4 regions of the Paenibacillus sp. PvR098 genome follow, and region 2 is predicted to be linked to each of the others. Evidence: riboswitches for the same ligand, from Rfam matches in the RefSeq annotation. Region 2 holds a riboswitch; each other region holds the start of a gene.
The links. Region 2 has a riboswitch for cyclic di-GMP ahead of JOE45_RS07605 (methyl-accepting chemotaxis protein). Riboswitches for the same ligand answer to the same signal wherever they lie in the genome.

Region 1 (5,661 bases), 400 kb from region 2:
TCTTTTGGTTCGTAACATATGCGGTTTACGATTTGTCCTATTACAGCCAATAGAGGAGTTTTTTTTTTTGCACAAAAAAAGACCCGCTGTCATTCACGACAGCGGGTTGTTTGGGACTACACTTTGAATTTACTTATCACATCCTGCAGATCTTGAGCCATTCTGGTTAAAGCTTCCGCAGAAGCTGATATTTCCTCCATCGAGGCATTTTGTTCTTCTGCTGAAGCAGCCACGTTCTGAGTATTTCCTGACGATTGCTCGGCAATGTGAGCTACGCCTTCCATCATCTCCGCCATGTTTTGCCCACTCGAATTCACTTGTTCGATAATAGCGGATACCTCTTGAGATTCAGAGACAACCTGTTCAATCGCCTTTACAATATCCCTGAAGGACTCACCGCTCAGATGAACCATGTGAATTCCTTCTTTGACGATAGATGCGCCTTCATTCATGGATTGTACAGCTTTGTCCGCTTCGGCTTGAACCTCCCCGATCAGATTGCGAATTTGGCCTGCCGCGTTACCTGATTGTTCCGCTAATTTCCTTACTTCATCAGCTACCACAGCAAACCCTCGTCCATGTTCCCCTGCGCGCGCAGCTTCTATTGCAGCATTTAAAGCGAGTAAGTTTGTTTGATTCGCAATTTCCGTAATCATCTGTACAATGTGGCCAATTTCCTTTGATTTTTCACCAAGTGCATTAATTACCTCTGCTGTGTGACCAGCTGAGCGCTGCATACTGTTCATTTGCTCTACAGCCTGGGATACCACTTGATTGCCTGCATTCGCTTTATCGCTTGCCGTCATCGTCAAATCGGCTACTGACTGAATAGACACTGCAGCCTGATTCATCCCTCTCGAAATTTCTGCCGCTGCCTCATTGGCTTCTGTAGCGCTTTGAACCTGCTTTTCTGACCCTAAAGCCACTTCTTGAATGGCCATTGAAATTTGTTCCGTCGCTTTACTAGTCTGTTCAGCACTCGCAGATAATTCTTGCGCTGTTGCGGCAACCTGCTCAGAATTCATTCCGACTTCGCCGATCAAATGACGAAGATTTTGTTTCATCAGATTAAAGGAAATCGCCAAATCGCCAATTTCATCACGGTTTTTCACTTTAATATCACCTTCTATAAGGATACCCTGTGAAATTTTTTGAGCACCTTCTGCTATGGCTGCAATGGGTCTTGTAATCATTCGAGAAATGATTACACCGATTACAATAGCCAGAACGAAACTAACAATGCTCAGGGTAATGACCGTTGTGAGTACGGAACTGACCAAGTCAGAATTCGCTTTACTTCCCTCTTCCATATTATGGGCTTGATCCATAGCTACTTGATTTGATATGTCTCTAATTTTTCCTGACAAAGGAAATAAGACTTGAACGGAATGACGATTCGCCTCAGCCGGATTGCTTTTCATCAAATTGATGACTGCATCTGCATTGCTTTGGAATTCGGCATTAAATATTTGAAGCGTTTGTAGCGCTTCCAAAAGCTCTGGTCTTTGAACCATTTCGTATGTAACCTTTATTTCTTCATTCATTGCATTAATAGCCGTAGATACGATTTCTTCGGAGCCTTCTTCCTGTAGTAACACCCCTCGCATACCTGCGACTTGCTGAGAAGCATTATACTGGATATCTTTTGCATTGGCCAATATCGCTGCCCGGCGATCAACCAGATCGGAGAACGATTCTTCTACCTTATTGATATTGTAATACGAGATAAAACTAACCATTCCAAGAAGTATGGATACACATAAAAATCCGCCAACCAACTTTTTTCCAACCGTCCATCTTATTGATAATTTTTTTCTGAAGAATAGCTTTTTCCCAATCTTAAATTTCATAAATAACACTCTCTTTCTGATTTCTCAATAGTAAAATAAAAGTGGCTATTCCATAATGAAATAGCCACCTTGTTTACGGTTAACTATATTCGGTAACCCGGCGATCATAGCTTCTTAAGCTTTAGATCCGTGGCTTTGCGTCTCCGACTTTCGACGGATTTGCCTTTATCTAATTATAGGACTTCAATCCTAATATCTAATATATCAGATTTTGTCGAAAAAATAAACACATTTTAGGTAATTATTGTATTTATTTTTTCGCCGAACAAAAGATCAAACATAAGGCCACAAAAATGGAGCCAGTATCGATGTGACATATTGTCAACTCATTCTGCCACATACACCGACTCTGAAAAAATACCATATTTAGCTAATTAATAGAACCTGAACTTTTTAGCCAGTTTTCAAATACTTGCTCATGCACTAAATATCTCCGTCCTAATTTTTTAGAAGGAAATTGGCCGCTCTTAATGATCTCATAAGCCCGATCTCGCCCGATGCCCATTTTCCTCATGATGTCCTTCACACCCAACATGACTTTACCGTTATCCTCCATGATTGTTCACCTCTCTTTGCTACGACATATGCTCGTTTTGAGTTGTCCTATTCCTAAATCGTCTTATGTTAAGTACACTATAGATCTACTTTGCATTGAATATAGACAAAGGCACCCTCGGTTAGGAGAGTGCCTTTATACGTATCAGGAAGGGCAATACCGTCGCCCAGCGGTTTTTTATAATCCTTCTTTGATCACAATAGAGTCACATCATTGGTCACAGGGTCACAAAAATAGTCACAAAAACGGGTCACTTTTAGTACTTTAAAAGAATCTCTAAGTAACTAGCAGTAAATAAAGAATAGTGGCTAAACGCTTGTCCGACTCGGAATTTGCCGATTTGATAAGGGATTAGAATTGGGGTACATATTAAATTATATTATGCGCTCCGCACATAATATAGCCTTTATCTGTAGTAACGACAAGCAGCGTTGTTTTGGGCAGCTTCACTTCGACCGCAAGTGCGGTGCGTCCTCCCAAATCCATCGGTTCCATTCGTATCATAATAAGCACTCCTCTTAACAAGGGTATGCTGTCAGTATATGTATGTCCGGTTCCAAGCGTGCTTTGTCGGCATGTATCCAATAAGGACCTACTGCTTTCAAACCCGAAAAAGTGGTATAGTATAAATAAGTATTCCGAATTAAAAGAGGTGACGTCAATGGAGAGAGATAATCCGCACAAGCGCAAGTTTTTGTTCAACGTGGACATCATGATTGAGGATGAAACCAATGGACGTGCCTTGGAAACGCTGTTGCATCTGTTAAATACGAAGCTTATAGAGGATTATCAAATTAAGCAAGGAGTGGAATTAGGTAAAAGAATCGAAGTGGCTTTGAACGGATCGGCGATCAAGAAAATCGAGATACCGACGGAGGCAAAGACAGCCCCTGCCCTGAATAAAAAGAACAGCAAAGCTGAAGAACCTTACCATCCGGAGAGCGACCCGCACAAGCATATCTGGGAACAAATGATGACATTTCAGCAAAACAATACCTTGATCCGCCTGTCCATCGTCAAAGGCAAGGGCATCAAGCTCAGCATGCCCTGTCGAATCATCAGCGTCGACCCGGCAAGCGGTAATTTGACAGTCTATCATGTGGACGAGAAAAAAGTATATCTTCTCAAAATCAACGAAATCGACGATTATGTCATACATTAATGGTGAAATACCGTCCGCTCAGGACGGTCCTTCATTTGCCTCAGACGCCGCTTGACGCTCCATGAGGCGTAACGCTTCGTCCGCAGACACCGGCCGACTGAAGAAGTAGCCTTGAATTTCATCGCACTGATTGCTTCGCAAAAATTCAAGCTGTTCCTCCGTCTCAACCCCTTCTGCGCTCACACGCAGGTTCAAGTGCTTCGTCATCGATATGATCGATGCTACAATCGCAGCGTCATTCGGATTGCTCACACACTCGCTGACGAAGGAGCGGTCGATCTTCAGCTTATCGATCGGCAGCTTTTTCAAGTAGCTAAACGAGCTGTACCCCGTCCCGAAATCATCGATACTGATGTTGACCCCGAGCTTTTTCATCTCATGAAGAAGTGTCGTGGCATGATCGATATCCATCGTGCTGCTTTCCGTAATCTCGAACTCCAGTAAAGACGGATCAAGTCCGGTTTCGCAGAGCACTTCACTTACCTTAGCGTACAGATTATTCTGCATAAACTGCCTGGCAGACAAATTTACTGCAACAGGAATCGGCGGCAGGCCAGCCTTTTGCCAAGCGGCGCTGAGCCTGCATGCCTCCCTAAGCACCCAATCCCCGATCGACACAATCAACCCACTTTCTTCGGCAAAGGGAATGAATTGACCGGGCAGGATCATTCCGCGTTCCGGATGCATCCATCGGATTAAAGCTTCGAAGCCGATAATTCGTCCGGACACGACATTCATCTGCGGCTGAAAATGAAGGATCAGCTCCTTTCTTGCTATAGCCCTTCTCAATTCACTGTCCAATGTCAGACGCTGTAAGGAAAGCGATTTCATTTCATGATTGTAAATTTGGTAATTGTTCTTACCTTTTTCCTTGGCGCAGGACAAAGCAAGATCGGCGCATTTCATCAGCGCACCGGTATCTTGAGTCTCTGTATTCATAATAGCAATACCGACGCTTGCCGTGATATGCAGTTGGTATTGCTCCAGCATAAAGGGCTCATCCAAAAGATGAGTCACTTTGCGCGCCATTTTCTCCACTTGTTCCGCTGTCCCGGCCGAGCTCAGTCCGGACAAAAACAAAACAAACTCGTCACCTTCCGTTCGCGCCAAAAAATCGTTATCTGTCAAGCACCTCGTAAACCGTTCCGCCACCTGTACAAGCAGCATATCGCCATAATCGTGCCCAAAGTTGTCATTGATGATTTTGAACCGGTCAATATCAATAAAGAAGACAGCCAGCTTACCTCCATGGCGTGTAGAAGAAGCCGATGCTACGCTCAAATGCTGCATAAACAGCCGCCGGTTCGGTAGCCCAGTCAAGTCATCATAATAAGCCAGGTATCGGATTTGATCCTCCGCCCGTTTGGAGGCCGAGAAATCTTGGCAAATGACGATTGATCCCGTCGTTTGCTCTTCTTGATCTTTAATGGGTACGGACGTCCCGTGCAGTTCTAACGGATAACCCTTTTTATGTAGTATGGATATGCTGTAGGAAGGAGACTCTACTTTAAACACATCGGCAAAATGTTTGGCAACCTTACCTGTTTGATCCTCCGGCAGGATCGTCAGATAGTGCCGTCCTGCGAGCTCCTCTTCCGAATAGCCCAGCACTCTTACCGCGGCTGCATTCACCTTCACTATACGGCCATGCCGATCCATAATCGCAGCCGGATTCGGATTATGGTAGAACAATGCATGAAGCACATTCCCACTTTCGATTAACTGCTCTTCCATTCGCGTTCGCTCGTCATTCACAAACTGTTGGAACCGTTCGAGCGATAAACCGCGCCGCCATAAATATATGACCAGAAGCACAGACACACCGGAAAATGCCCATAATATAGATTCAGGCATCCACATGGACACAAGCAAACAGAAAGTGATATACCCGTATACGAGGAGTGAAACAAGAGGTTTATTCTTGGTTTGATCCGTTCTTACGGAATCGGTCGTCTTATTCATAACTGTCAGCCTCCTTTGCACCCTGCCTCCTCTTTAATAATCTTCCACACAAATCGACCTTTTCCTCCTTATTCCGGCATGAAATACTAATTAGATGATTAAAAGAAGAGACCGCCCGGTGTACCGGACGG
Region 2 (5,661 bases):
TTAAATCGGCAACGAGAGCCTGCATTTCCTGTGAGCTTCGGTTTCCTGCATAAAGGAATGTGATATAGAACGGCCCATCCATATGTTCATCCATTTTTTCTAATTCCGGAGCAGTAAGAAATACCTCCCCATTATCAGTCAAATTGGAGTGAATGACATAAGCCCTTGCTCCTTTGATGACACATTCGGCGGAAACCTGCACACCGATCCAATACACATCAAGTCCATGATCCTGAGCCTCCTGTACTTTTAGCCGGGTATCCAAGTTCAATACAGGTTTGGGAGCAGAGTACATCGTAGGCCCTGAGCCAGTTGCTGGCTTACGCATGTCGGTAAAGGTTTGCAGCTTCTCCACGCAATCCGAGATATCCGTCATTGACTTATCGTTACGTTCAATATCGTTCTTTAACTGTTTGAGATAATCAAGCGACTGAAAGAGAAGATCAATCAGCGGGCCCGTTACCTCTAATTTATTACTTCTAACCTGATCCAAAAGATGTTCCATCTCGTGGGTTAATTGCTTCATTTCCTCAAAGCCCATCGCCGCAGATGAACCCTTCAAGGTATGCGCGGCGCGAAATAAACTTTGGATAACCCGAAGGGAATCCCCTTCTTGTTCGAGCTTTAGAATTTCATCGTCCATAAGCTGCAGCTGCTCTCCCAGCTCTTCCAGAAAAACCTCTCTGTATTCGGAAAACATGGACGTTTCACTCCTATTCATGAACTAACACTTCATCCAGCTTTAATATACCGACCAATCCGCTATCCGTAAATCCGATACCTGTAAAAAAGCTGCCGGATATCCCGCCCACACAATCCGGAGGAAGCTGAATATCTGAGAAGGTGGTTACTTTATTCACGCGGTCCACAACAATTCCAACGGCATCCTCTTGATGATGAACCACCACAATTCGTGTGGTCTTGGAATATTCCTTTTCATCATGCTGAAACAAATTGCGAAGACTAATCACGGGAACAATCTTCCCCCTGAGGTTAATAACCCCTTTCACATAGGGCATCACGTTAGGGATTTGTGTGATGTTCTGCATCTTTATAATTTCATGAATATCCTGAATCCGAATGGCATATTGTTCACTTTCGATACCAAACTCGACATATTGCTCCTGCCCAGTACCCTGCATCTTCATCCTCCACCTGTTCTCTTGTTGATTTTATTTGCAACCGGATATCATAATCGTTGGATGATCCGCAAGGGAGATCTCCTCGCCTGTAGCCAGAATACGAACAACGGGTCTCTGCATATGGCTGGTGATCTTGGTAACGATCGCTTCTTCCCCACCTTGAAGGAGAATTATGGTTCCCGGAGAATAGGCAGGAACGGCCCTCACGAAGGCCTGTATTACTTCGACATTATAGGAGATGCTGCTTAATGCCATCACCATCTCCATAGCATCGTGAGGAGGAGTATCTCCCGTTTGATTCTCGTACACATTGCACACTCCGCATATTTGGGCATAGGGGTGGAAAGCCTCCCCGCTGATCGACCGTGGGTATCCTTGGCCGTCGAGGGTTTCATGATGCTGGTATGCGATATGGGCAGATAATAAACTGATTTCGCGAATACTCCGCAGGACAGTAAATCCGGCCTCCGGATGCTCCCTTCCCACACTATTCACCGCTTTTCCTATATCATGAAGCAAACATCCCAATGCAAGATCCCGGAGCATTAATTCGTTATAGCCAAGAATTTTACCCACTTGCAGGGACAGTATCGCTACATTGACCGCATGGGCATAAGGTTTTAGTTCCACGGCCAACGTTGTAGAGGGTACGGGCAAAACAAGGGACCGGCTTTTGATTTCCTGGATAAGACGTCCTGTTCCTTGAAGTAATTTTATAGTGGGCATCTGCTTCTTTAATTTTACGGCATTGAAGGCTTCCTGAACCGACTGCACAATATCCATCCATGATGGAATATCGATCATTTCCTCCAGTGTAATTCCTTTGGATTCGGCGTCTTCAACAATCAAATTTTTGATGCCAATTTGAACTAATCTTTCCAAATATTTAGGATGAATGGTCTGGTTTGCGGACAGCAGCATACGGCGCTGACTGTCATATACCGGCTTCGCCAACTGCATGGTCCTGTCATCATATTCAGTGATAGGAATCAATCTCACAGTGTTCATTCCCCTTCTATAATAATTAAATCACTTATCTAACTCTAAAAATTGATACGGCACTATTCAATTCATCCGCAAGCCCTGCAAGGGATTGAGCTGTAGATGCGGTTTCCTCGGAAGCTGCTGCCGCTTCTTCTGTTGAGGCGGAGATACTTTCGATCGATGCGAGCACCTCCGAGGATTGAGCAGACTGTTCTTCGCTCGCCGCGGCGATTTCCGTTACCTTGTGGGCGGATTCATTAACCATCGTGATAATATGCTCAAATGCTTCCCCGGTTTTTTGCGACGATACGACGCCTTCCCCTACGGCTTTCACACTTTGCTGGGTATTCACCTGCATCCCTTTAATTATAGCCGTGATTTGCTTGGTCGCTTCACCGCTGCGTTCGGCCAACTTACGTACCTCGTCCGCAACAACCGCAAACCCCCGGCCCTGGTCTCCAGCGCGAGCCGCCTCAATCGCCGCATTCAGAGCTAATAGATTCGTTTGCTCGGCAATATCGTCAATGACTTCAATAATTTCCCCAATTTTATTCGAATCTTCTTCGAGGCGGGACATTTGCTGATTGACTAGCTGCATACCTTCAATCGAGAAACGGACCACTTTGCCGCCTTCCTGCGCAATTCCTACCGTGCTGTTGGACAATTCAGAGGCTTGCTCAGCACCCTTAGCTACTGAGTCAATGGCGTTAGACAATTCCTTGAACAATTCGTTCATCGTTTGAGCGTCATTGGCCTGACTGGTTGTACCGCTCGCAATCTCCTCGGTGGTAGCGGATATTTGCTGGGACGCTGCAGCGACGCTTTCCGCTGATGCCATAATCCCGCTAACCGTTGTTCTTAAGCTTAGCACCATGTCATTGATCGAATTAGCCAACTGCCCTATCTCGTCTTTCGTATCGATATCCGCTGTTTCTCTTAAATCGCCTCCGGCTACTTTATCGACTAACCCCACCACGCGATTCAAAGGACGTGAAATAATTTGAGAGATGAAGTAACCGAATCCAATACTGAAGAGCAGGGAAGCAAGGATAATCGTTATCGTAATGGTTCGGGAGCTTGCGTAAGTAGCATTGGCCTCCTGATTCGCTTTTTCCGCGGTCTGAATGTTTAAGGAAATTAACTCCTGTAAAATCGTTTCGGCTTGGTCGCCTACTTCTCTAAAACCGGGAGCAAGTCTTAAATATCCTTCCACATCTCCGGCATGAGCGGATTGAATCGCCTGATCCAATATCCCTTTATAAGCTTGCCATGCGGGGTCAAATTTCTTTAACAATTCCTGTGCTTGCGAGTCCAAGCCTGTTTTGCTGTATTTATCGATGTTTGCGTCAATTTGTATTTTAAGTTCTTGTATCCTTTGTTCATAATTATTTTTAGCCTCAGGCGTATTCGCTACGAAGTTCATATCGCGAATATTCACTCTGATTCGTTGATACAAAATTTGTGAACTGGAAAGATCATTAATCGGTATTAAACGATCATTATAAGTGATCGTGATCTCGTCATTTAATTTACCCATGTTATTTAATCCAAAGAACCCCACACATGCAAGCAGGATGGCCATAAAGACAAATGCTGAAATCAATTTCACAGACGTTTTCAAATCATAAAACCATTTCATTAGTAGTAAGCCCCTTTTTTAATTTATAAAACCTTAGCGTCATATCCCCATTTTCAACAGAAGACCCATCACCACCAACATCAATTTGACGAATTTAAAAATAAAAACTCCATTCCGTTCTAGCATGTCGATGATTTCCTGCAATGATATGATCTTTCATATTTTTCTATTTTATGGTCAAAAAAAGGACCCCCAAAGGGTCCTGTTCTCCCCCATTGGCAACCCGGCCGTCATAGCTAGCACCTTAGACCCGTGGCTTTGCGCCCTTACCTTTCGGCAAGTTTGCCTTTATCAAATAGAATTTAGGTAATAATAACCATACATCAAAATACACTGAATCAAAAACAAATGTCAATAATCATTGGATTTTGTCGAAAAATGTACAAATATTTTTGAAAAGTATCAGAATTATTATTTGTTTACATGATCTTACAGTCCCGTTATCCAGTACATATAGTCTGATGGTCTTAATTATAGTTTTCACACCCATAACCAAACTGCGGTTTGTGTTCCAGCATCTACGGATGAATTGGCGACTGTTCCATAACAGCACCTCTAATGAATAAACTGCTATATTCTAAAGTAATCAGTTCATCCCAATCGTTAACTATGTAAAGCAGATAACGTATGAAGCATCCGTTGATGCGTCATAGGTGCCAGCCCAGTTGACGAATTTCATAATCTTCTGTAATAATAAATCGTAGTTAAAAACAAAAAACAATAGCAGGAGAAACTTTCTATGGACCATAATATGGAAATGTTAATCGACTTGTTCGACAAGTATACGAATGAACAAATGGCTGATTTGTCCGACTTTTCGTATGAAGGCCGGAATATGACCCGGGATGAGACGCTTGTTATCGTGTCAACCCTTCGGGCTTCCCGCATAGCCAGAGGATATATCAACGGCGGACGTACAAGGCAAAGGGAATCGAACTAGCCTATGAAGCAACCTAAAAACCAACAGATTGCCACTGAGCATCTGTTGGTTTTATTTAGTTCAGCTAAGCTTCCAGTTTATCTCGCCATTCCAAACTTCTTGGCGAGTTTCCCGGTTAACTTGTTCGAGTCAGCGACTTTAGCGAACGGTATACTCCGGTAAAACGTCCACACAAAATAAGGTTTTTTCCCGTACGTGGGCAAATCGCTTTCAGATTCAAATGGTAGCAGGCTGCAAGTAGCTCTCCCATAGGTCAATCAGAACCTTATCTTTTCTTGGCGTATCCGGCCCCCATAAATCCGAAGCATCAAATTCAACAAGGTATACGGGTTCTTTAATCGCTTGTTCGGAATAAATATTGGTCTCTGGCAATTTGTAATTCCCATGGATTTCTTTTACGCATCCCATTTTCCCTTTGGCATAACTGGGTAATCGGATATGTCCCTTCGAATGGATAAGCTTCGTTATAACTGTATCCCCCGGCTTAAATTTTGGAGCTGATTCGCGAGTGATGTTCAGAGCCGTTTTGTTGTCGCGAACGTATTTCAATTGAGTCAATGCGTTCAGAAGATCCTGGTTTTCATCAAGAGAAAATCCCTTCTTTATTTCCTGTATCTCTACATCATTCAGAACGCCTTTCTCAATTAACAAGATCAATAAGCCATATAACCATTTTTCGTAGTACGAGAAGGCCAAGTAAAAATCGGGTTTGACTCTTTCAACCGCATAACGGACTTCATCCAGATTAATTACATTTTTTTTACTTAGAGTAACAAGCATCGCCCGCATTTTACCTTCCCAATCTGCATGAAAAACCGGTTCATTTTCCTCACGTACTATTTGTCCAAAACCTTGCATTCCGCCCATATCATGTACACCGTTCATGTCAAATACCCCTTTCTATATCACTCACCTATAAAAGTGAGACGAGGGCGAAATCATCCTCGTCTGATTAA
Region 3 (5,661 bases), 900 kb from region 2:
CCGTCATTCCACGGACACGGGCTAAATACGTCACTCCATCATAGGACCGCGGATGAGGAAACGAACGCATCTCGACTTCGTAATGCTTTAGTGCAGCCAGTTTGTCATATATCGTATCGCTGATGTCAACGTAATAATTGGGTTTAAATGTTTTATCATTGGTATGCCCTGTCCATTCAGTGGAGGACACCGTTTCAAAACATAATATTTCTATGGGAGAGCTGCCGGGGAGGGGCCGCACAGCCGTCATTACGGCTTGATACGTAATTTGATGATCTCGGTTTAAATCACCGTAATGGTGAGTAAAAATCATAGCAGGGTCATACTGAAGAATTATTTTTTCGATGTTTTTGTTAATTACATGCAGCGGAGAGCATTCCAATTCCAAATTGGGGAAATTCAAAAAAATAACATCTTTGATCCCCAAATGCTGGTTCGCTCTCATGGCAAACTGCCGTATATGATGATCTTCCTCCGGTCGGCCCCTGGCGGTGATGACAGTAATCACCTCAAATCCATTTTGAATCAATTTTTTTATCGTCCCTCCCGAGCCCAGCAGTTCATCGTCAGGATGAGCAGCAATAATAAGGACGTGTTTCTTCATTATTGGTCATCTCTCCTTTCTGTGATGTTAGTAAGATTATTTTAAACAGACGGATACCTTTTCTTTTTCTATGATAGGTGTATGTAAATCAATGGCTAAAAGAAACGGTTAACGCGGAGAGAGCTAGTCATATTTTAATAGGCAACAAAAATACCCATGACATTTGTCATGGGTATTCCCTGCGATGATAACTCGTTACCAGCTCTCTACTTCTCTAATCGCACGGATGACCATCTCGCTTGAAATGGCAAACGGCATATTAGCCATCGTGCCTTCCGGAAGAAGCGACACCCGCGCAATCTCATTCCATTCCTCATTCGTTAACTCCCTATGAATTCCTATCTGGTCAAGCCGATGCGGGAGCCCGACTTCTTTATAAAACGCCAGCATCTCGTCCATCTCATGCTTTGACCGGTGTTCCAAGACAAGTTGTACTAAAATGCCGTATGCCACCTTTTCCCCATGATAAGCCTCATGGGTGTCTTGGATGGCGGTCAGACCATTATGTATCGCATGAGCCGCTGCTGTTCGGCAATTGTCTTCTCCAAGCCCGCCTACCAATCCGCTGAATAAAATATTCGCATCGATAACTTGCTGAAGCGCTTCGCTTGGTATTCCTTGTCGGGCATCCTCCAGCGCCTGTGCGCTGTGCTGAATCAGCGTGTCATAACAAAGCTTGGCCGCCTGAAGTCCGCCAATCGTTGGGAGATTATGCTTTCTCCCGGTGGCAGACATCGGCGCTTCGATCCACTTCGCCAATGTATCCGCAATGCCCGCGGCCAAATAACGAGCAGGAGCTTGTGCAATGATCTCCGTATCCACTAAACAAAGCAGCGTCCCCCGGACATAAACGGGAAAATTCAAGTAAACACCGTCTTCAGTGTACATGATCGATAGATTGGCGACAGCTGCACATGTTGCAGCCAAGGTGGGGATGGCCACAAACGGTTTGCCTAGGGCATCAGCCAGAGCTTTAGAGGTATCCATTACTTTCCCGCCCCCCACGCCGCAGATCAGATCTACACCCGAATCCACAAGCGCTTTCAATCGTTCCATTTCTTCATAGGAACATTCTCCACGGTATCGATGCATCTCATAACGAATTCCCGACTCATCCAAGCTGAAGGCCAACCGGCTTCCGCAGCTGTTCCAAGATTTCTCGCCGCTTACGATAAATACGGATCTGCCGTATTTTCCTATCCATTCTCCAGCCTTACGCAAAATACCAGGTTCGTGGATGTAGGCGTTTGGGGATCCCAAAACGAAGTGAACTCCATTCATTGTCTTTCCTCCTGCGGATAGTGTCTGGATATTTAAATAGCCATATCTACATTATATCAAGAAATAGTTCGCATTTAATGTTGTTATTTGTCGAAACCGCAGTGACAACTTAACATAACAAGATTATAATAAAGGATAAAGATGACTTTGTATTAATGATCAAGAAACAAATACAATATGACGGGCACACTTATTGAAAAATAAGGCCGCAAAACTACAGGGGCTAAACTGTACATCTTCTTGTACAATATGCCAGCCAGCTGCCAGTATGAGGCCCCCCTTATTCTGGGGGGTTATTTTTGCGGATTGAGAGGTGTTCATGTATACCTATTTCGAGATTCTGCTGGTTAGGGGCGATTGGTCATGGTTTCATCTAATGTTGAACACTTGAGTCTTGCTATTGTGAACTCACTGATAGACCAGATTGCTTTGATCGATACAAAAGGAACGATTATTTTTGTCAATGAGTCGTGGATTTCGTTTGCCTCCAATAATGGCGGTGATTTGGCCGCTTGCGGTATCGGTGCCAATTATTTTGATTATTGTGGAGAAAACAGAGAAGTGCTCGAAGGAATCCTCTCCGTTCTCTTTGGGAACAAGCCGAACTTTACTTATGAGTACCCCTGTGATTCCGCGTATGAGAAAAGATGGTTCTTGATGAATGTGACTCCTCTTCTTGTCAAATCGGAAATTAAGGGTGCTACGATTTCTCACATCAATATTACAGAACGTAAAATCATGGAAGAAAAATTAATCGAGTTAGCGATATCAGATACTCTAACCTCTCTTCACAACCGCAGATATTTGGAAAAGAAATTTATAGAAGAAATGGCTAGAGCCAGTCGATATCATCATCCCATTTCTTTTATCATTTTGGACATCGACCGCTTCAAAAATATAAACGATCGTCACGGCCATTTTGTTGGAGATGAAGTATTGATCAAAATAGCAGATACCGTGCTTGAAAACACAAGAGAAACGGATATTTGCGCTAGGATCGGCGGAGAAGAGTTCGCCATACTCTTACCGGAAACAGATGAAGCAGAAGCATTGAGCGTCGCGAGAAGAGTTCATTCCGCGATACAAGATTTACAAATTCCTGTGGGGGATTTAACTCTAACTGTAACCGTATCCATGGGTATCATTACCAAATCATCCGATTTCAACATGCAAGATATGATGGAAGAAACCGATAAAGCGCTGTATTCAGCAAAAAATAACGGACGGAACATGATTTGTATCGTGTGAACAATGACTAAGCTGTAAGCGAGGATAACTTTCTCATATAACCGACGGCTTTCCGGCCAAAAAGGAATCCCTGCGCTAACCATGGGATTCCTTTTTGGGCGTTTATTCTATGGTCGACATTGTGCTCTGTTATGTATCAAGTACAGCAACGGCTCTCACAGGAGACCCATCGCCCTGCTTAATGTGAAGAGGAAAGCCATAAAACATGAAGTCTTTGCCTAATGGCAGCAATTCCAAATGAACCAAGTTGGTATAAGTTATGATTCCAATGCCAAGAAGTGCCCTTTCCAAATCCTCCGTGATCTTCCCTCCTACAAAAGTCGGGCTTGATTGATGGATGCGTTCAAACCACTCCATCCCGATTTCTTCTTTAAAAAATAATCCTTTATTCACCGGCCATTCCGAGAATAAACTTACAACTTGTGACGTCCCGAAAAAACGTTCAATAGGAATCTCATCGATGGCTTTACCCTGCCTATGCATATGCGAAAAAGCATCTACATGAGTACCGGTATGCGTTCCCAAAGTCAATTGACGCAGCTCCCATGATTGCTTCTCGTAGGAATGGATCACTTCAACTTTCACTTCCGGATCGCCTGGATAAACAGGCATTCTATGAAATATTGGCTCCGATAAATCAATAACCCTCATGGTGTAACCTCCAGATGTGACCCTCGTTAGTCTTAATTTAACCTAACTGCATCTACGATCTTGATCAGCTGTGCTTTATTTTGCTGTGCCTTACCCGTGGGACAAAACACAGCTTAAGCTAGGAGTGTCAATACATGATCTTAACGCTCCGCGTTTCCTGCATGTATTCTACATGAGCTCCCAATACTTCTGAAAGTAAACGAACCGGGATCATTGTGAGCTCCTCCTCCAATCGGGCCGGTGAGTCGGTCGTATATTCCTTCCCATTAATAGAATATACGTTACGTCCCGTAAAGAAAGTGATTTCTCGGCCGTTCTTGGTGTAGATCGCGGCTTTGCGGCTGTCATCCCAAGTGACGGAAGCTCCTAGAGCATCGGCCAAGTCTCTCACCCATAAATAGGACGTCCCTTCCAGAATAAACGGCTGCCTCTTCAGTAGATACGATACATCATCCAGCGTATAATCATCATCATCCAGCTTGAAAGTAACCACATGATTGATGCCGCCTTGTTGCTTCGTCAACCTGACATAGGCCGCAACGTCCTTGTGTAGTTTTTGCTTTCCAATGCCAGAAACCGGCTCCGTGTGAAAATCCCAAGCTTTCTGAATTGTTCTAGAAAGGCCGTTCTCGGTTACATTCAGCCTCACATAAGCGGAATACAGCATGTCCGGCTTCAGTGGCTCGGCCGGAATCAGGATCACGCTGTTTTTCAATTGATTGTCGTTACTCGGACTGTTAAGCAGCAGCTTTACCGGTTGTCCCGATTCATCCTTCAGAGTGGATTCGAGCAGCTGCACCTTTTCGATATCGCTTCCCGAAACAAGAGCCATGAGCGGATAACCGACTGGATATTCTCTTGCTGGGTGCATGCGAATCGGATCCGGAGTTTCATAACCGTCAAAATCCAGTGGAACATAAGGATCTCCTGGAGCCGGAGATACAGTCATCTGCAGCTCGGTTTCTTCCCCGTAGCCAAACATGATGACGACATAATCCCCGACCATTTCAATTCCTGCCTCCGTAACATGAGGCATTAAGAAGGGCTTGCGGTGATACGGCGCGTCAAACAACGCATCGACAGACTCCACGAGCGTTCCGGTATAGAAGGAAACATCCTCCCCGACGCCAAAGGAATATCCGGCATATCTTGCGCGATCGGAAGGTGTAGCCCCTGTAAACCCTGGCAAGCCTTTCTTCTCATCGTGTAACGAGACTGGTGAGATCGTCTGTGCCACTCGGTTCGCAAACAAATACTGCGCATGATTTTTAGCTGCCAACGTCAAACTGCCGTTAAGCTTTAAAGGCTTTAACCCGTACAGTATTCGATAATCATTGATCGCTTTCAGACCTAGCCGATGGTTCTCCGTGAACTCAGAAGGAATCTCGCTTACAGGGTTGTCCGCTACCTTAAACTTCCAATTCAACTTGACTGCTTCGTAGCCTGAGAATTGCAGCTCCACTTCAACCGAATGCTCTCCAGGCTGTAAAGCAGTAGTCGGTGTATAAATAAAGCTCATCGATTCGTTATCCCATGTTCCCGAAACAAGATCTTGATCCAGCTTCATACGAAACGTATTCACCTGCAGTTCGTTCCGGTTACTAAGTTCAAATCCGATGTCCGGTTTGGAAATACCAACCGTTCCTTTAGGATACGACATATAAGAAAAGGATGAAGCCTCCGCCCGTGGCGCCGGAATGGCCAGCATAGCCATCGTAATCCAGAAGGCAAGTAAGATCTTCCACGTTTTGGACACGATTACCCTATTCAATTATAATTCCCCTCCAATCATAGTTGCTCGGTTTCTCTCAGTCCGCTCTATTATTATTTCATTACCCTCCCCCGGTTTTCCTTCTGCAAAATCAAAAAAAGCCACC
Region 4 (5,661 bases), 700 kb from region 2:
TCCCCTAAGTATTCGTCAATATTATCCCAAAAGCCGCTTAATGTTTCTGGTTGCTGCTTGGGTTCTTCAGCAGGAATCTCTAACTGGGGATGCGATTCTTGTGGAGGCCGCTCCTCCACGGGTGTGCTCATATCCGGAGGCATACCGTCATCGAACTGATGAAGAACAACCCGCTCAAGTTCATCCAACATGATTTTAAGCAGATTTTGAACCATTTGCAGCTCTTCATCTATTTTTCGGGCTCTTTCCTCCTGCTCCGCTTTTCTTGCTGCAAACTCGGCTCGGACACGTTCAAGCTCCGCTTCCTTCTGTTGATTCAGCAGTACGACAGCATCTTTCGTCTTCTTTAGAATCAGGTCTTTATAAACATGTGCGGATACCGACGGTTTGACTTGCTGCTTTTTTTCGTTCCATTCCTTTTCCAGCTGCATATTTTCTTTCTTCACGTTCTCGATTTGCTGTCTCAAGACAAAAAATTGGTTCCACAGAATTTTGACGTTATCCTCAGGGATCCCTGGTTCTGGACCTTCTGGCATAAAATTCCCTTCTCTCGTCTTAAGACTCCGACATTTTGCTACGTGCAGTTTGAATGGTCTCAAGCAGAAGCTGCTTAAACCGTTGTTTTTTTAAGTTTTTATCTACAATAATCCGTTCTTGCTGTTCCTCTTCCTGCCGCAGCTCCTCCGTAATACGGTAGACCTGTTTCGTGTTTTCGAGATGAGACATCATAATGAGAGACGAGATTTCTCCTTCAAAGACGGATGAAATTGCGTCATGCTCTCTAACGTCCGTAAGCTTTTTCTTCCATTCTTCATTCTCGGCTATCAGCTTCTTAAGCTCATCCTCTGATTCGGATATCAATTTCTTATACAACGCATCCACAATCGATTAGCCCCCCCAAGTCGCACAGCCGTTATGCCGTTTGCTTTCCACCGTTTAATCGTTTGTTTCCGGCCAACTGCATCAGCAACTTCATCCTCTCCAGCTCCATACTTGCACGTTCACGATCCCCGAGTCTTTCATAACATACCGCGATTTCCCCTATCAAAACGGGAGTAAATACAGCCGCTGGAAGCATGTTTACGGCCGAACGAAACTGGGCTGCCGCCTCCTGGTAATATCCTCGTGACATTAAGATATAAGCTTGCTCTGCGTGAAGCTTTTGAAGCTGTTCGGGAGATAAACCCCGAGCGGCAGGTACGTTTTCGTGCGCGTAGATAGACAATTTAATGTAGCTTTTCAAATAATTCTCCAGCACTTTATCCAGTGTCAGAAAATGAAGCGCCCGCTCCCGGGCCCGTTTGCCTAAAGAGTTCCTCAATTCAGGATCCTTTAGCAGCACTATGATTTTATCGGCCAGTGCCTCGCTGCGTCCAGGGGTTACGACAAAGCCCGTATCACCCAATGCCTCCCGAATGCCTCCTACGTCAGTTGCAACAACTGGCTTGGCGGTCATCATGCCTTCCACCACTGCGTAAGGGAATGCTTCCGTCATGCTGGACAGGGCAACCACGTCGCCGCTCTGATAAGCCGCCGCCATATTCTGAGTATGTCCCGCAAAAATAATCGTCTCATTCAAATCCAATTTATCCCGCAAGGCGAGGCATTCTTCATAGTATTCCTGCACCGCCACGCTTCCGTGAATCACAAATCGTACATCCGGGATCTGCTGTTTTACCGTAAAAGCAGCTTGAACCAACGTTAATATATCCTTGTTCGGGTCGATACGCGCAACCGTCACAACCGTCGGATGCTCATTTCTCCGAATGGGACCCTCCCGAAAAATCTGTTCGTCCACGCCGTTATAAATGACATTAATTTTACTCGGCTCCACCCCGAGCCTGGACTCCCATCGCGTGTTGTACTCGCATACGGGAGAAACCTGATCCGCAAAGGTGTAATTCAAACTGACAATGGAAGATACTAGCCGTATCAAAAACGTATTTAAAAAAGAGGACAGTCCTCTCTTGGATAATGACAAATATTGTTCCCGGAGATACACGCCATGCTCGGTTAAAAGCAGTGGAGTTTTATGCGCCATTTTGGCCAACACGGCAGGAATACCGCAGAAAGCTGCCGCCGAGGAATGGGATACATGCACTTTGGGAATGGGGTTGTTCAATATGTTGAAAAAACGGTAAATCCAGCCAAGGCTTTGAATCATGCCATAAATATCTGGTTCCGGCAAATGAGTACGGGTATCCTTGCACGCGGACAATATAATGTCCTTGTAGATGTCCCAGGTAATTTCAGCCTTGAAGCTTTCTTTGTATTCGTACTGACTGAAGTATTGATTCAATTCGTAGAGAATTTGACCGAAACGGGTTGGATTTTTTTCCGAGCTGATAATTTCTTTGATCAAATCGGAAAAGAGGGGGATAAACCGTTTTTTAACTACCTGGTGCACCGTTCTTTTTTTGGACAGATAGACTTGAGAGAATGGTATTTTTAGATGCTCACAGGGTTCCTCTGTTCCCCACAAGGGCATTTGGGTTATTTGCGTATTTTGGGGTTTTTCGAATTGAGGGGTAATGAACGGGTCAGCCACCACACTGAAGATGACGTAATCCACCATGCTCAGCTGTTTGACTAATATATCACACCAAGTGCTGACGCCGCCTTGGAAGTAGGGATAAGTTCCTTCCGTTAAAAGCATAACTGTGAGCTTATTTTTCATACCGAACACCGTCCCATGAAAACATTTTTCGTCTAGCGAAAAATGGCCGGTTGCACTAATAGCTCTGTCTGCTCCAAGTGCCCACATAAGGAGTAGACTTCAACGCTTCCATTGCTTGTAATTTTTTCGAAAAATATGACGAAGCACATCTATATACCCATTATCATTGATACAATATGTATCTCACGAAACAAATATTTTGTCAAGTCATCATTTCTTCCCACTTATAGGTCAAAAGAACTATAGATTCTTCCTTAAGACTTATCCTACTTACTCTGTGTAAGCATATTCATATGCAAAATAAGCTGCGTTAGAAGGTTTAAACGCTTGGCTTTTTCTATAACTTCCATCGTAATCAGATCGCCTTCGGCGATCAGCAGCTTACCCTCTTGATCGTGCAAATCCTCACCCGCTCTTTTCCCTGCTATATAGTTCTTCTTTAAAGCTTCAGACTTTGATGACTTGTCCGTATCTTCCTTTTTGATTTGAGAATGAGCTGCAGCAATTTTCCCCGAAGCCTTCTCCACTTCGTTCAGCAGCATGCCCAGCATTTGCTTCTTCTTGTGGATTTCTTGTTCCACAATTGCGATTTCTTGCTCACGGCCCAGCTTTTTTCGTTTGTAGCTCTCATGTAATGCGAGCACGTCCACCTCGTTTTGCCCGTGCAGCAGAAGCACCGATTCTTTCGTTTTCTTTCGGATCAAAACAATATATTCCTCATCCACTTCGGGAAGTTGAAGCCCTCTCTTTAATGTAGCCAGCTTTGCGAGCAATTCACCATTCAGCTGCCTCTCCTCTTCAATATGCTGCTGGAGATATCGGTACTCTTCACCCTTTGGCTTTTCCCACTCGTCTGAACCCATTTCTAGTTCCTCCTTTTTTTATTGCGCTAATACTCCGCTATCGCTTTACGGATCAGGTTCGATGCTTCTTGAAGGACACTTTTCAAGCTTTCCAGACTCTTATATTTTTCGAGCAATAACTGTTCGTGCAGCTTGTCTTCTTCTCGCAATTGCTTAAGCAAGACATATAATTTTTTCGTGTACTCTATCTGGCATACCAACAGCAAAGAGGCAGCTTCTTTTTCATAATCATTCGTTAGATAGAAAGGATATTGCTCTTCGATTTGCCGGATCTCTTCCATCAACGTTCGATTACGTTCTTTCCAGTCTTCTAGCTCGCATTCCAGCCTTGTCTGCTCCGTATCGATATGGTATCCCCCCGGTTTCCTATAAATGAATTCTACATTATGGAACTGCTACATATGTATGCATTCATATAAACAAACAGACCGCCCCAAAGGGACGGCCTGAACAGTCAAGAAATATATATTATTACGTTTGTTTACATCGCCTGATATCCAAGCGATTAGTCCTTACCCGATGATTCCATCGGCAGCCGGACAAAAAACTGGATCCTGCCCTCTTCCGATTGGGAGACGTGGATTTCTCCTCCGTGCAGTCGAACAATCTCCCGGCATACAGCTAGTCCGATGCCGCTTCCAACCTCGGATAAACCCGCCTTATAGAACCGTTCAAATATCCTCTCCAGTGCCTTTTCGTCAAGCGGATTCGCTTCGTTTTCGAAGATGATTTCAAGAATCGCCCCAACCATGCGATAGGATAGGCTAATCCTACGGCCGGGAAGTGTAAATTTGAGAGAATTGGATATCAAATTATCGATCAATCGTTCGATCAAAAACAAGTCCGCCCTCACGACAAGCACGTCCCCCTCGAACAGCTCATCGAGCGGCTTGTGCGACCATTGGAACCCGCTTCCCCGAATAACAGGTTCCGTTCGTTTATACAAAAATCGCATCAGATCGATAGCTTTAACGAATACGGGTGAAAAGCGCATCTCTCTTTCTTGAAAACTGGCGAGGTCGTTTAGATTTTGTGCCAGCTTGATCGCCCATTCTGACTGCTGCTCAATCACCACTAGATCAGCCGTGCCCTCCGGAGACACGTAAGCCGCCAGCTGCTTCGCCCGACGGCGAATAAGAGCGATTGGCGCTCTCAAATCATGGGCGATATTGTGCATAAGACGAGAGTTGGCCTGGTGCGATTCAGTCAACTGCCTCGTGCGCTCCGATACCTTTCGCTCAAGCTCTTCATTGGAGGCCGCCAGCCGCAGAGTCAAAGCATCCGACTCCTGCTTTAAAGCTACGTAGCGTCTGATGGTTACTCCCATTTGGGACAGCAAATAAACGAAAAAGCCAGCGTAAACCAGTTCTTCGGACGTCAGCGGCACGGCCAAATAATAAAATGTATCGTTTACGAGAGAAAGCAGAGCAATCGCAAGTGCAATCAGTCCAGAACGCGCCCCCATGCGCCCATGCCGAATGGCTATCGGATAAACAAAGCACAGTACGAAGAGTACAGCGCAGGCTGCCACGGCCGCATGCATGACCATCCATTGAGTAAAAAACGAGCTTGGGGTGGCTAGAACCACCATCGCAAAGGCAACTTCGAGCCCGCGAATCGAGTTGATCATCAGACGTGAATATTCTTGAGGATACATGGCTCGAAAGTAATGGGAAAATGATAATATGGCGGCGATTTCAATCAGGTATTCCAGCTTCACCTGCCAAGCCCAGCTTAAGCCGGGAAACCAGGCAGCCACAAGCACCTCTCCAAGAAAAAACATACGGAGGGCGAAACAGATCGACAATGCCCCCAGGAACAAAGTCGAGCGTTCGGGAAGATACAGCCATGCAAAAGCGAGATAAAACACTCCCATCATAAGCAGTGCACCGCTACTAGCATACTCTCGCATCATCTCGCGTTGAAGGGACGACTCCAGTGCCGTCTCGCCCCCAATGGAAAGCCCTTTCCAGATCCCGCCTTTTCGTTGAGCAAAATTGGAGACCTGGATATCAATCTGCAGCTCTCGCTCTGAGGTAACAAAATGAACTCGCTCCACGGTTTCCTTGGGAATAGACGAGTCGCTGCTTTTTCCTACAGTACCAACCGTTCTCAGCTTTT

Region 1: linked by a shared signal. The riboswitch ahead of JOE45_RS09635 (methyl-accepting chemotaxis protein) and the one ahead of JOE45_RS07605 (methyl-accepting chemotaxis protein) in region 2 are both predicted to bind cyclic di-GMP.
Region 3: linked by a shared signal. The riboswitch ahead of JOE45_RS03095 (sensor domain-containing diguanylate cyclase) and the one ahead of JOE45_RS07605 (methyl-accepting chemotaxis protein) in region 2 are both predicted to bind cyclic di-GMP.
Region 4: linked by a shared signal. The riboswitch ahead of pelF (GT4 family glycosyltransferase PelF) and the one ahead of JOE45_RS07605 (methyl-accepting chemotaxis protein) in region 2 are both predicted to bind cyclic di-GMP.

Annotation. Positions count from the first base shown of each region.
Region 1 covers NZ_JAFIBU010000001.1:1,920,098-1,925,758, forward strand. The annotation lists gene JOE45_RS09635 (methyl-accepting chemotaxis protein) at 117-1,850, opposite strand; cyclic di-GMP riboswitch class I at 1,939-2,024, opposite strand; gene JOE45_RS09640 (helix-turn-helix domain-containing protein) at 2,221-2,406, opposite strand; gene JOE45_RS23510 (hypothetical protein) at 2,776-2,910, opposite strand; gene JOE45_RS09645 (hypothetical protein) at 3,068-3,568, shown strand; gene JOE45_RS09650 (putative bifunctional diguanylate cyclase/phosphodiesterase) at 3,587-5,530, opposite strand.
Region 2 covers NZ_JAFIBU010000001.1:1,517,516-1,523,176, forward strand. The annotation lists gene JOE45_RS07590 (chemotaxis protein CheA) at 1-700, opposite strand, end outside; gene JOE45_RS07595 (chemotaxis protein CheW) at 714-1,142, opposite strand; gene JOE45_RS07600 (HD-GYP domain-containing protein) at 1,173-2,141, opposite strand; gene JOE45_RS07605 (methyl-accepting chemotaxis protein) at 2,176-3,765, opposite strand; cyclic di-GMP riboswitch class I at 3,980-4,062, opposite strand; gene JOE45_RS07610 (hypothetical protein) at 4,505-4,705, shown strand; gene nthB (nitrile hydratase subunit beta) at 4,922-5,590, opposite strand.
Region 3 covers NZ_JAFIBU010000001.1:616,786-622,446, reverse strand. The annotation lists gene JOE45_RS03105 (PIG-L deacetylase family protein) at 1-604, opposite strand, end outside; gene JOE45_RS03100 (iron-containing alcohol dehydrogenase family protein) at 800-1,885, opposite strand; cyclic di-GMP riboswitch class I at 2,059-2,153, shown strand; gene JOE45_RS03095 (sensor domain-containing diguanylate cyclase) at 2,249-3,133, shown strand; gene JOE45_RS03090 (cyclase family protein) at 3,263-3,784, opposite strand; gene JOE45_RS03085 (stalk domain-containing protein) at 3,912-5,555, opposite strand.
Region 4 covers NZ_JAFIBU010000001.1:2,213,175-2,218,835, forward strand. The annotation lists gene JOE45_RS11035 (hypothetical protein) at 1-536, opposite strand, end outside; gene JOE45_RS11040 (hypothetical protein) at 556-882, opposite strand; gene pelF (GT4 family glycosyltransferase PelF) at 914-2,677, opposite strand; cyclic di-GMP riboswitch class II at 2,713-2,796, opposite strand; gene JOE45_RS11050 (hypothetical protein) at 2,944-3,540, opposite strand; gene JOE45_RS11055 (hypothetical protein) at 3,567-3,824, opposite strand; gene JOE45_RS11060 (sensor histidine kinase) at 4,046-5,661, opposite strand, start outside.